One region of the Rhizobium sp. NPDC092011 genome, then DNA from elsewhere that is predicted to be linked to it. Evidence: riboswitches for the same ligand, from Rfam matches in the RefSeq annotation. Region 1 holds a riboswitch; each other region holds the start of a gene.

What was found. Region 1 has a riboswitch for thiamine pyrophosphate ahead of thiB (thiamine ABC transporter substrate binding subunit). Riboswitches for the same ligand answer to the same signal wherever they lie in the genome.
Region 2: it holds a riboswitch for thiamine pyrophosphate, as region 1 does, so the genes downstream of both, thiC (phosphomethylpyrimidine synthase ThiC) here and thiB (thiamine ABC transporter substrate binding subunit) in region 1, are expected to answer to the same signal.
Region 3: it holds a riboswitch for thiamine pyrophosphate, as region 1 does, so the genes downstream of both, thiM (hydroxyethylthiazole kinase) here and thiB (thiamine ABC transporter substrate binding subunit) in region 1, are expected to answer to the same signal.

The regions. Positions count from the first base shown of each region.
Region 1 is NZ_JBIVSO010000004.1:393,641-396,913, forward strand. Features, by position in the region: gene ACIQJ2_RS20145 (MDR family MFS transporter) at 1-1,217, shown strand, start outside; TPP riboswitch at 1,385-1,501, shown strand; gene thiB (thiamine ABC transporter substrate binding subunit) at 1,552-2,580, shown strand; gene thiP (thiamine/thiamine pyrophosphate ABC transporter permease ThiP) at 2,591-3,273, shown strand, end outside.
Region 2 is NZ_JBIVSO010000011.1:84,447-87,719, forward strand. Features, by position in the region: gene ACIQJ2_RS29910 (porin) at 1-816, opposite strand, end outside; TPP riboswitch at 1,500-1,631, shown strand; gene thiC (phosphomethylpyrimidine synthase ThiC) at 1,724-3,273, shown strand, end outside.
Region 3 is NZ_JBIVSO010000001.1:1,546,135-1,549,407, reverse strand. Features, by position in the region: gene yghU (glutathione-dependent disulfide-bond oxidoreductase) at 1-256, opposite strand, end outside; gene ACIQJ2_RS07080 (DUF1127 domain-containing protein) at 751-897, opposite strand; TPP riboswitch at 1,133-1,229, shown strand; gene thiM (hydroxyethylthiazole kinase) at 1,277-2,080, shown strand; gene thiE (thiamine phosphate synthase) at 2,077-2,712, shown strand; gene thiD (bifunctional hydroxymethylpyrimidine kinase/phosphomethylpyrimidine kinase) at 2,709-3,273, shown strand, end outside.

The sequences.
Region 1 (3,273 bases):
ACACGCTGATTGCCGCCCGCGTTCTGCAGGGCTTCGGCGGCGGCGGCATCATGGTCTCGATCTTCGCCGTCAATGCCGACCTCTTCGAGCCGCGCGAACGTGCCCGCTACCAAAGCTATTCCAGCCTCGTTCTGATGGCCTCCGGCGCCGTCGGTCCCGTTCTCGGCGGTACGATGAGCGATCTGTTCGGCTGGCGTTCGATCTTCCTCGTCAACGTGCCGATCGGCTTCCTCGTACTGACCGGCCTCGCATTCATGCTGCCCTACCGCAAGCCTGCCCGTCGACCGAAGATCGATTATGCCGGTGCAATCGTCCTTGCCTTGACCACAACGAGCATCGTGCTTGCGGCCGACGGCAGCGAGCTGTTCGGATCGCTCTTGTCGCCGCAATGTCTCGGCATCATCGCTTTCGGCGTCATCTGTGCCATCACCTGGGTCTTCATCGAGCGCCGCGCGCCGGAACCCATCGTGCCGATGACGCTTTTCCGCAACCCGACATTCGGACTTCTGTTGATCATCTCGATCACCAGCGGCGCCGTCGCCATCGGCATGGTCAACTACTTCGCGCTGTTCCTGCAGACCACGACGGGACTTTCGCCCTCGATGACCGGGTTGCTGTTCATCCTGCTGACCGGAGGCCTCGTCTGCGGCTCTCTGTCCGCCGGGCGGTTGATCGCGGCAAGAGGACGCTACAAGCCCTTTGCCATCGCCAGCGCCACCTGCAGCACGATCGCCTTTGCCTCGCTCGCCTTCGTTCATGCCGGAACGTCCATCGCAATCCTCGGCGCCCTGATGCTGTTGCACGGCATCGGCATCGGCCTTGCCCAGCAAGTGCCTGTCATCGGCGTGCAGAATGCTGCCGGCAGTCGCGACGTCGGCGCCGCCACCGGTGCCGTGACACTATCGCGCATGGGCGGCGCGTCGATCGCCATCTCTATCTACGGCGCTATCATTGCCGCCAAGCTCGGGAATGTCGGCACTTCGATTTCAGGCGTTGCCGACATCGAGCAATTGACGCCGAAGATGATGGCCGCCTTGCCGGAAGCCACCCGCGAAGCCGTCGCCAACGCCTATGCAAGTGCCTTCAGCCCGCTGTTCATGACGGCCGCCGGCATCTGCCTGCTCGGTCTGCTGACGTCTCTCACGCTGAAAAACGTGCAGCTTCCCGGCGCCAGCAAGAAGCACGAAAGCCCGGCCGTAGCGGAAGCTGCCGAGTAGAGCGTTTCCGGGAAAAACGCGCAGCGGCTTTCCGTCCGGAACGCACAACAAAGACAACGAGCGTTTTCGCGCTTCAATGAAATGCGGAAGCGCTCTGGTTTTCTGCCCTGCAATCGACAGGCGAATCATTTCCCTTGTCATCCCTTCGTCACGGGGCTAAATCTGCCGACGCTCTAACGGGGTGCCTTATGTCCTATCGGATATCTGGCTGAGAGGCTTTCACCGGCCAACCCGCGGAACCTGATCCGGTTAACACCGGCGGAGGGATTAGACGCGTGACGAAATCATAGCGCCCTTTTCCCCTTCCAGACGAAACCAAAGAGGAGGCGCTGTCATGCACGACCGTTCGCTAATGTCATTCATCACCGGCCTGGCACTCGCCGCCGGAACGACGTTTTTCGCCGCCCAGCCTGCCGCTGCCGCCGACAAGACGCTGACCATCTACACCTATGAGAGCTTCACCTCCGAGTGGGGTCCCGGCCCGAAGGTGAAAGCCGCCTTCGAAAAGACCTGCGGCTGCACGGTCAATTACGTCAGTGTCACCGATGGTGTGGCTCTCCTGTCCCGGCTCAAACTCGAAGGCGCCGGCACCAAGGCCGATGTCGTCCTCGGCCTCGATACCAATCTCGTCGACGAAGCCAAGGATACCGGCCTGTTCGACGCAAGCGGTGTCGACACATCGGCCCTCAGGGTTCCCGGCGACTTCAAGGATGATGTGTTCGTGCCTTATGATTACGGCCATTTCGCCGTCATCTACGACACGCAGACGATCAAGAATCCGCCTAAGAGCATGAAGGATCTCGTCGAGGGTGACCCCAAGCAGAAGATCGTCATCGAGGATCCGCGCACCTCGACGCCTGGCCTCGGCCTGCTGCTCTGGGTAAAGTCGATCTATGGCGACAAGTCAGCCGATGCCTGGGCCAAACTCAAGGGCCGCATCCTGACGGTAACGCCTGGCTGGTCGGAGGCTTACGACCTCTTCACCAAGGGCGAAGCGCCGATGGTGCTCTCCTACACGACATCGCCGGCCTATCACATGATCGAGGACAAAACCGATCGCTATCAGGCGGCAGCCTTCTCCGAAGGACATTACATCCAGATCGAGGTCGCCGGCCTCATCAAGTCGTCGCAGAACAAGGATCTTGCTCGCGACTTCCTGAAATTCATGATCTCTCCCGGCTTCCAGGACATCATCCCCACCAGCAACTGGATGATGCCGGTTTCCGCGACCTCGACGCCATTGCCGGACGCTTTCGGCAAGCTCGTGGTGCCGTCGAAGACCTTCCTCATGAGCCCCGCTGACGTCGATAAGAACCGCAAGGCCTGGATCGACGAGTGGCTGACGGCCACCAGCGGCAACTGATATCGCGACCATGCTCACGGCATCCGAAAGAAGGCGCGCCATTTCCGGTGGGGCGCTCAGCCTTGCTGGCATCGCACTTTTCGTCGGGATCGCCGTTGTGATCCTGCTTGCCGCCGGTATCGAATCCGGCGGCGACACTACGCTCGCCGATCCCTATCTGCTGCGCGTGCTGCGCTTCACGCTGCTGCAGGCAACATTATCAACGCTGTTATCCGTGGCACTTGCCATGCCCATCGCCCGCGCCTTGGCCCGCCAGCCGCGCTTTCCCGGCCGGCTGTGGCTGATCCGGCTGATGGCCGTGCCCATGGGTCTGCCTGTCTTGATCGGCGCGCTCGGCCTGCTCGGCATTTGGGGTCAGCGCGGATTGCTCAATCAGGCGCTCGCAGCCCTCGGCCTGTCGGAACCCGTCAGCATTTATGGCCTGACGGGCATTCTGCTGGCGCATGTCTTCTTCAACATGCCGCTCGCCTGCCGGCTGATGCTCGCCGGGCTGGAGCGTGTCCCCGCGGAATATTGGCTCGTGGCCGGCGGCCTCGGCATGAAATCCGGCTCGGTCTTCCGCTTCATCGAGTGGCCCGTGCTGCGCGGCCTTATCCCAGGTATCGCCGGGTTGATCTTCATGCTCTGCGCCACCAGCTTCACGCTGATATTGACCCTCGGCGGCGGGCCGGCCGCAACGACGCTGGAAGTGGC
Region 2 (3,273 bases), on a different contig from region 1:
CGTGCCGGCATACTTGTTCAGCTTCTTGCCATCGGTGTTGTAACCACCCATCAAGAAGGCCGAGAATACGCCGAAGTCAGCATCGATACGAGCCTTGACAGCGCCTTCTTCGACGATCGAGTCGTAACCGCCGACGACCTTGAAGCCCCATGCGCCGGACTTGAAGCCAGCACCGGCAACAACGTCAGGAGCGTAATGGTTGGACTTGTCGTCCGTCCACCAGCTGGAACCGTAAGAGGCGCCCGAGCCGCTGGAGTTCGAGTCTTCGAGCGAGACCATAGCCGTGAAGCCGTTGCCTGCATCGTAGTTGTACGTCAACTGGTTCAGCTCGTACGGGCCGTCATAGATCACGTCGTCGTTGATGACGTCGCCAGCGTAACCGATGTACGAGTTGTACTGCGAGTCAGCCTTACCGACGAGGAAACCACCGAGGCTGATGTTGGCGAACAGCAGCTTCGTAGCGGTGGAGTTGCCGTCATTCCAATCCCAACGGATGACCGTGTTGGTCTTCAGCGGGCCGTATTCCGTGTCCGTTGCAGTGTCGACACTGAGTTCCGCACGAGTGTGCCAGAGCGTGCCGTTCTTGCTGTTCGGGTTGTAAGCGTCGAACCACTGACCTTCAGAACGGACGCGGCCGCCGATCTTGAGGCAGGTTTCCGTGCCCGGGATGAAGAAGTAGCCAGCACCATATGCGTCGCAGATGCGAACGTATTCCAGCGGCTCGGGCTCAGCGGCAACGATAGCGTCGGCTGCATGGGCACCGGATACTGCTGCCAGCGCAGCAGCGGAGCCGAGAAGAAGGCTCTTGATGTTCATTATAAACTCCTGGTTTTAATATGCATTTCTAACTTACCGCGAGTGCAAAGCTGCAATACCACCTCAAATTCGGTTCGGTCGAAACGCGACAGGCAGCCCGGCAGATACACACATAATGTTGGCTTGAGTCCCCTCTAACCTCCATACTTGACCCCGCGGCAAAGGCGTTGAAATGCCTCTACCGATCCGGACGATCACTCGCCCGTAAGACAGCTTGTGTCCTGCTTCTGAGTTACAAACAGTCCGTATGTTTGTCAATTATGTGAAACTCGACTGGCTATTAGTCTTGGAAGCTGTTGCCTAAATGCAACTGACGCCTGCGCCGCACCGACAGCTCCTCCGGCAGATGGAAAAAACGCGCCGAATACGTTGCCGCAGCGCGAAAAGCGATTGCTCGATAAATCTCGGTAAGCCCGGATGGCGATCGAAGCTAGTAACGAGGCGCGACAATCCACCATCTGTGGTGGAACTATTTGGACGGACATTGGAGAGTTGCGACCATGGGCAATTCGCATATCGGCCAAACGATCGCATACAGCCTCGATCAAACAACGCTTCCGGCGGCGTTTCCCCTCTCAAACGACTTCAACAGCTTTATTGCCGAGACGCTGTCTTTTCGGGCGGAGACAAACGGGACCATCCTTGCAGGGTTGACAGCAGCCGAAGAGAAGGCTTAGCCTTTCGACATTCACCAGGGGGGTCCCGGCAAGGGGCTGAGATACTGCTGGACAATACGACTTTGTCGATTGTGGCGCAGTGACCCGTTGAACCTGATCCAGTTCATACTGGCGTAGGGACGGTGCAAGCGCTCGAAGGCTTCGGATTCCCGCGTGGATTCCACGGCCGGCGTCTTTCCATCATTCCGGCTGATGACTGGGTCTCCAACTGCAACTTGGAGCCTCAAACCATGACCATTGCCGCAAAAAACATCACCCCGACCGTTACCACCGGCCCCTTGCCGGCATCGCGGAAGATCTACATCCCCGGCGACATCCACAGCGATATCCGTGTGCCGATGCGCGAAATCAGCGTCCATCCGACAGCGGGCGAACCGCCTGTCATCGTCTACGATTCGTCCGGCCCTTACACGATCGCAGGCGAAGACATCCGCATCGAACAGGGCCTGCCTCAGCTGCGCCGAGACTGGGTGCTCGCTCGAGGTGATGTCGAGGCCTACGAGGGCCGCCATATCCGCCCTGAAGACAACGGCTTCGTCAGCGCCGACAGGTTGACACCGGAATTTCCCGGGCAGCGCCAAGCTTTGCGGGCCAAGGACGGCAAGGCCGTCACCCAGCTTGCCTATGCGCGAGCCGGCATCATCACGCCGGAAATGGAATTCATCGCCATCCGCGAGAATCTCGGTCGCAAGGCCAGCGCCGAGGCCATGATTCGCGATGGCGAAAGCTTCGGCGCCCATATTCCCGACCACGTGACGGCGGAATTCGTCCGCCAGGAAGTCGCCGCCGGCCGGGCGATCATCCCGGCCAACATCAACCACCCCGAAAGCGAGCCGATGATCATCGGCCGGAATTTCCTGGTGAAGATCAACGCCAATATCGGCAATTCGGCCGTCACCTCCTCGATGGCGGAGGAAGTCGAAAAGATGGTCTGGGCTGCCCGATGGGGTGCGGATACCGTGATGGATCTATCGACCGGGCGCAACATCCACAATATCCGCGAGTGGATTATCCGCAATTCGCCGCTCCCGATCGGCACGGTACCGCTCTATCAGGCGTTGGAAAAGGTTGGCGGCATCGCCGAGGACCTCACCTGGGAGATCTATCGCGATACGCTGATCGAACAGGCCGAACAGGGCGTCGATTACTTTACGATCCATGCCGGCGTGCGCCTGCATTACATTCCGCTGACCGTCAATCGCGTCACCGGCATCGTCTCGCGCGGCGGCTCGATCATGGCCAAGTGGTGTCTCCATCATCATCGCGAGAGCTTTCTCTACGAACATTTCGCCGAAATCTGCGACATCTGCCGCGCCTATGACGTCTCCTTCTCGCTCGGCGACGGCCTGCGCCCCGGTTCGATCGCCGATGCCAACGACGCGGCGCAATTCGCCGAGCTGGAAACGCTGGGCGAGCTGACGAAGATCGCCTGGGCAAAGGATTGTCAGGTGATGATCGAAGGCCCGGGCCATGTCCCGATGCATAAGATCAAAGCAAACATGGACAAGCAGCTCGCTGTCTGCGGCGAGGCGCCCTTCTATACGCTCGGACCGCTAACGACGGATATCGCACCGGGCTATGACCACATCACCTCGGGCATCGGCGCGGCAATGATCGGCTGGTTCGGCACGGCCATGCTCTGCTACGTCACGCCGAAGGAGCATCTCGGCCTGCCTGACCGCAACGACGTCAAGACCGGCGTCATCACCTATAAGATTGCCGCCCATGCGGCCGACCTCGCCAAGGGTCATCCGGCGGCACAGGTGCGGGACGATGCGCT
Region 3 (3,273 bases), on a different contig from region 1:
CGTCGCCGATCTTGATCAGCCAGGCGTCATATTCGGCGCCGCTGTGGCCGAGCGCCAGCAACTCCTCAAGCATGATGGTGACCTTGACGCCATTCGGCGTGCCCAGCGAATAAAGCTGAAGGGGATGACGACCGACGGGCAGTTCCTTCTCATGAGTCGGTCCGGCGATCGGGCGGTTGATGTTGGCGAACTGGCCGCCATTGGCTTTGTTCCAGGTCCAGATCTTCGGCGGCGTGTATTCGGCAGAACCGGTCATAGGCATCCTCCTTTTGGGGTGAATCAGATTTGGGAGCGATCTTCGATGTAGCGCGCTACGCTCGTCGCACATAGGGACGCCCGTTCATTTTTACGAGAGCCACCGCACTGCTTTTCCAAAGCTCTTGGCTGAAACGAAAAAAGCCTGCCGCGGGAGGAGGTGCGGCAGGCTTTCGGCAATAGTTGAACAGCGCTCGGGAGGAGGAATGGCGCTGTTCGAGCAGACGACCCTGGGAGGAGGAGTGGGCGTCTGCAAAGCGAAGGATGCGGGAGGAGGTGCGTCACTTCGATGACCTGAACATAGCAGTCTTTTGCTCAGTGGATAGGCATTTCTTTGCACGACAGCTATGCGTTATGCGAAAACCGGCACGCTCGACTGAAGCATATTTTAGCAACGAGCTAGGTCGAGACCGTCACGCAGACAAAACAAAAGCGCCTGCTCGGGAGAAAGCAGGCGCCTGAAGAATAGAGCTGATCACTTAGCCGTGGCTGCTATCAGCCAGCGATGGCTGCGCGGGCGACATTGCGGATTTCGCCGCGCTCGATGCCGAGATCGTGCAGTTCGCGCGTGGTCATACGGCCCAGTTCAGCGACCGTCTGACGGTACTTGCGCCAGTTGTTGAAAGAGCGTGCTACGTTCATGATGATCCCCTTTCCTTGGGCATTCGAAGCTGAGCTGCCGTGCTTGGCGCTTCGTTCGCTTCGATGAGAAATATATAGCTTAAGCCCCTCGCTTTTTGCAGAGCCAAGGCGTCACTGCACCCATGCGCCAGATGCATGGATCATTCAGACAATCAGCCACCTCGTTCCGGGTGATCGGCGCCGGCCCTCGCGATTTGCTGATGACAGGGCAGCCATTGTCTGCGACAAGGGAAGGATTGAGAGACAGGGGCGTCCACCGTATGGCGGGCTGAGAAGTACCCTTTGAACCTGAACCAGATCATGCTGGCGGAGGGAGTCGCTCGGGGCTTTGCAACATGCTCGTGCCCCTATGCGCCTCGCCCGCCTGAAAAGGGGCGATATGCAAGACCAAATCAATCTCGGAGCTCTGCTCGACACCATGCGCCGGAGCCCGCCGCTGGTACAATGCATCACCAATTTCGTGGCAATGAATATCGCCGCCAACGTGATGCTTGCCGCCGGCGCCTCACCCGCCATGGTCCATGCCGAAGAAGAAGCCGGCGAGTTCGCCACCATCTCCGGAGCGCTCACGGTCAACATCGGTACGCTCTCGGCCGGCTGGCTCGCGGGCATGCTTGCGGCTGCACGTTCGGCAAATCAGGCAGGTAAGCCCTGGGTTCTCGATCCGGTGGCGCATTATGCAACCGGATTCCGCCGTGGGGCAGTCACGCAATTGCTTGAGTTGCGGCCGACGATCATCCGTGGCAACGCCTCTGAAATCATAGCCCTTACCGGTGGCAATAGCCGCGGTCAGGGCGTCGACAGCCGCGATCCTGTCGACATGGCAGAGGATTCGGCGAGACAGCTCGCCAGCCGGCATGGATGCGTGGTCGCAGTGACCGGTGCGACCGACTTCGTGACCGATGGCCACAAGGCGCAACGCATAGAAGGCGGGTCGCCGCTGATGCCCCGGATTACCGCACTCGGCTGCTCGTTGACCTGCCTTGTCGGAGCTTTCGCCGCAACCGCACCCGACAACCCGTTCGACGCGACGGTCGCCGCCCTCGCTGTCTTTGGCGTTGCGGGAGAACAGGCCGGAGCGGCAGCCGATGGTCCTGGCTCCTTCTCCTGGCGCTTTCTCGACGCGCTGGCCGCCCTTGACGCGGAGACGCTGACTGCCAAAGCGAGGATCGTCGCAGCATGAAAAATTTCGACCTCTCCCTTTATCTCGTTCTCGATCCTGTGCTCTGCGCTGACATCGGCATGATCGAAACCGCGCGCGCTGCCGTTGCCGGCGGCGCAACGATCGTCCAGCTGCGCGACAAACACGCCTCGACCACGACCATGATCGAGACGGGAATCGCCCTCAAACAGGTGCTCGCCGGAAGCGGCGCGCGCCTCATTATCAATGATGATGTCGAGGCAGCCATCGCAATTGGCGCGGATGGCCTGCATATCGGGCAGGAAGATCTGAACGCCCAAGACGCCCGCCGCATGATCGGCCCCGACATGATCCTCGGCCTTTCTGTAGAGACCGAGGCTCTCGCCTCGGCGATCGACGCCGAAATCGTCGACTATGCCGGCATAGGCCCGGTCTTTGCGACACCGACCAAGCCGGATCACAAGCAGCCGATCGGCTTTGACGGTCTTGCCCGGATCATCAAGCTTTGCCCGGTTCCGACGGTCGCTATCGGTGGCCTGAAAGCCAAGCACGTTGCCGAGGCGCTGACGGCAGGCGCGGAAGGAGTCGCGATGGTTTCGGCCATCTGCGGTCAGCCTGATCCGAAGGCTGCGACAATCTTCATCGCCAATGCCATCAAGGAGGCCAGCAAATGATCCGCAATGTCCTGTCCATCGCCGGTTCCGATCCTTCCGGCGGCGCCGGTATTCAGGCCGATCTCAAAACATTCTCGGCTCTCGGCGTTTACGGAATGGCAGCCCTGACGGCGTTGACGGCGCAGAATACGCAGGGCGTTTCCGGAGTTCATCCGGTGCCTCCCGCATTTGTCGGCGATCAGATCGAGGCGATCTTTGCCGAAATACGCGTGGATGCCGTCAAGATCGGCATGATCGCAAATGCAGCGATTGCAGCCGTCGTTGCCGACATTTTGAAGCGGCACCCCGATGTTCCGGTTGTGCTCGATCCCGTTATGATCGCCAAGGGCGGCGCGGCTCTTCTTGCGGCCGATGCCGTCGATGTCCTGAGCCGTCGATTGCTGCCGCTTGCGACCGTCGTGACGCCGAACCTGCCGGAGGCAGCAGCCCTGCTGCACGAGGCCGAAGCAACGAGCCGGGAAGATATGGCGCGCCAGGCACTCGCGCTCTCAGAGCTCGGTCCCGTCGCCGTGCTCGTCAAGGGTGGTCACCTCGACGGGAACGAGAGCCCCGACGTGCTGG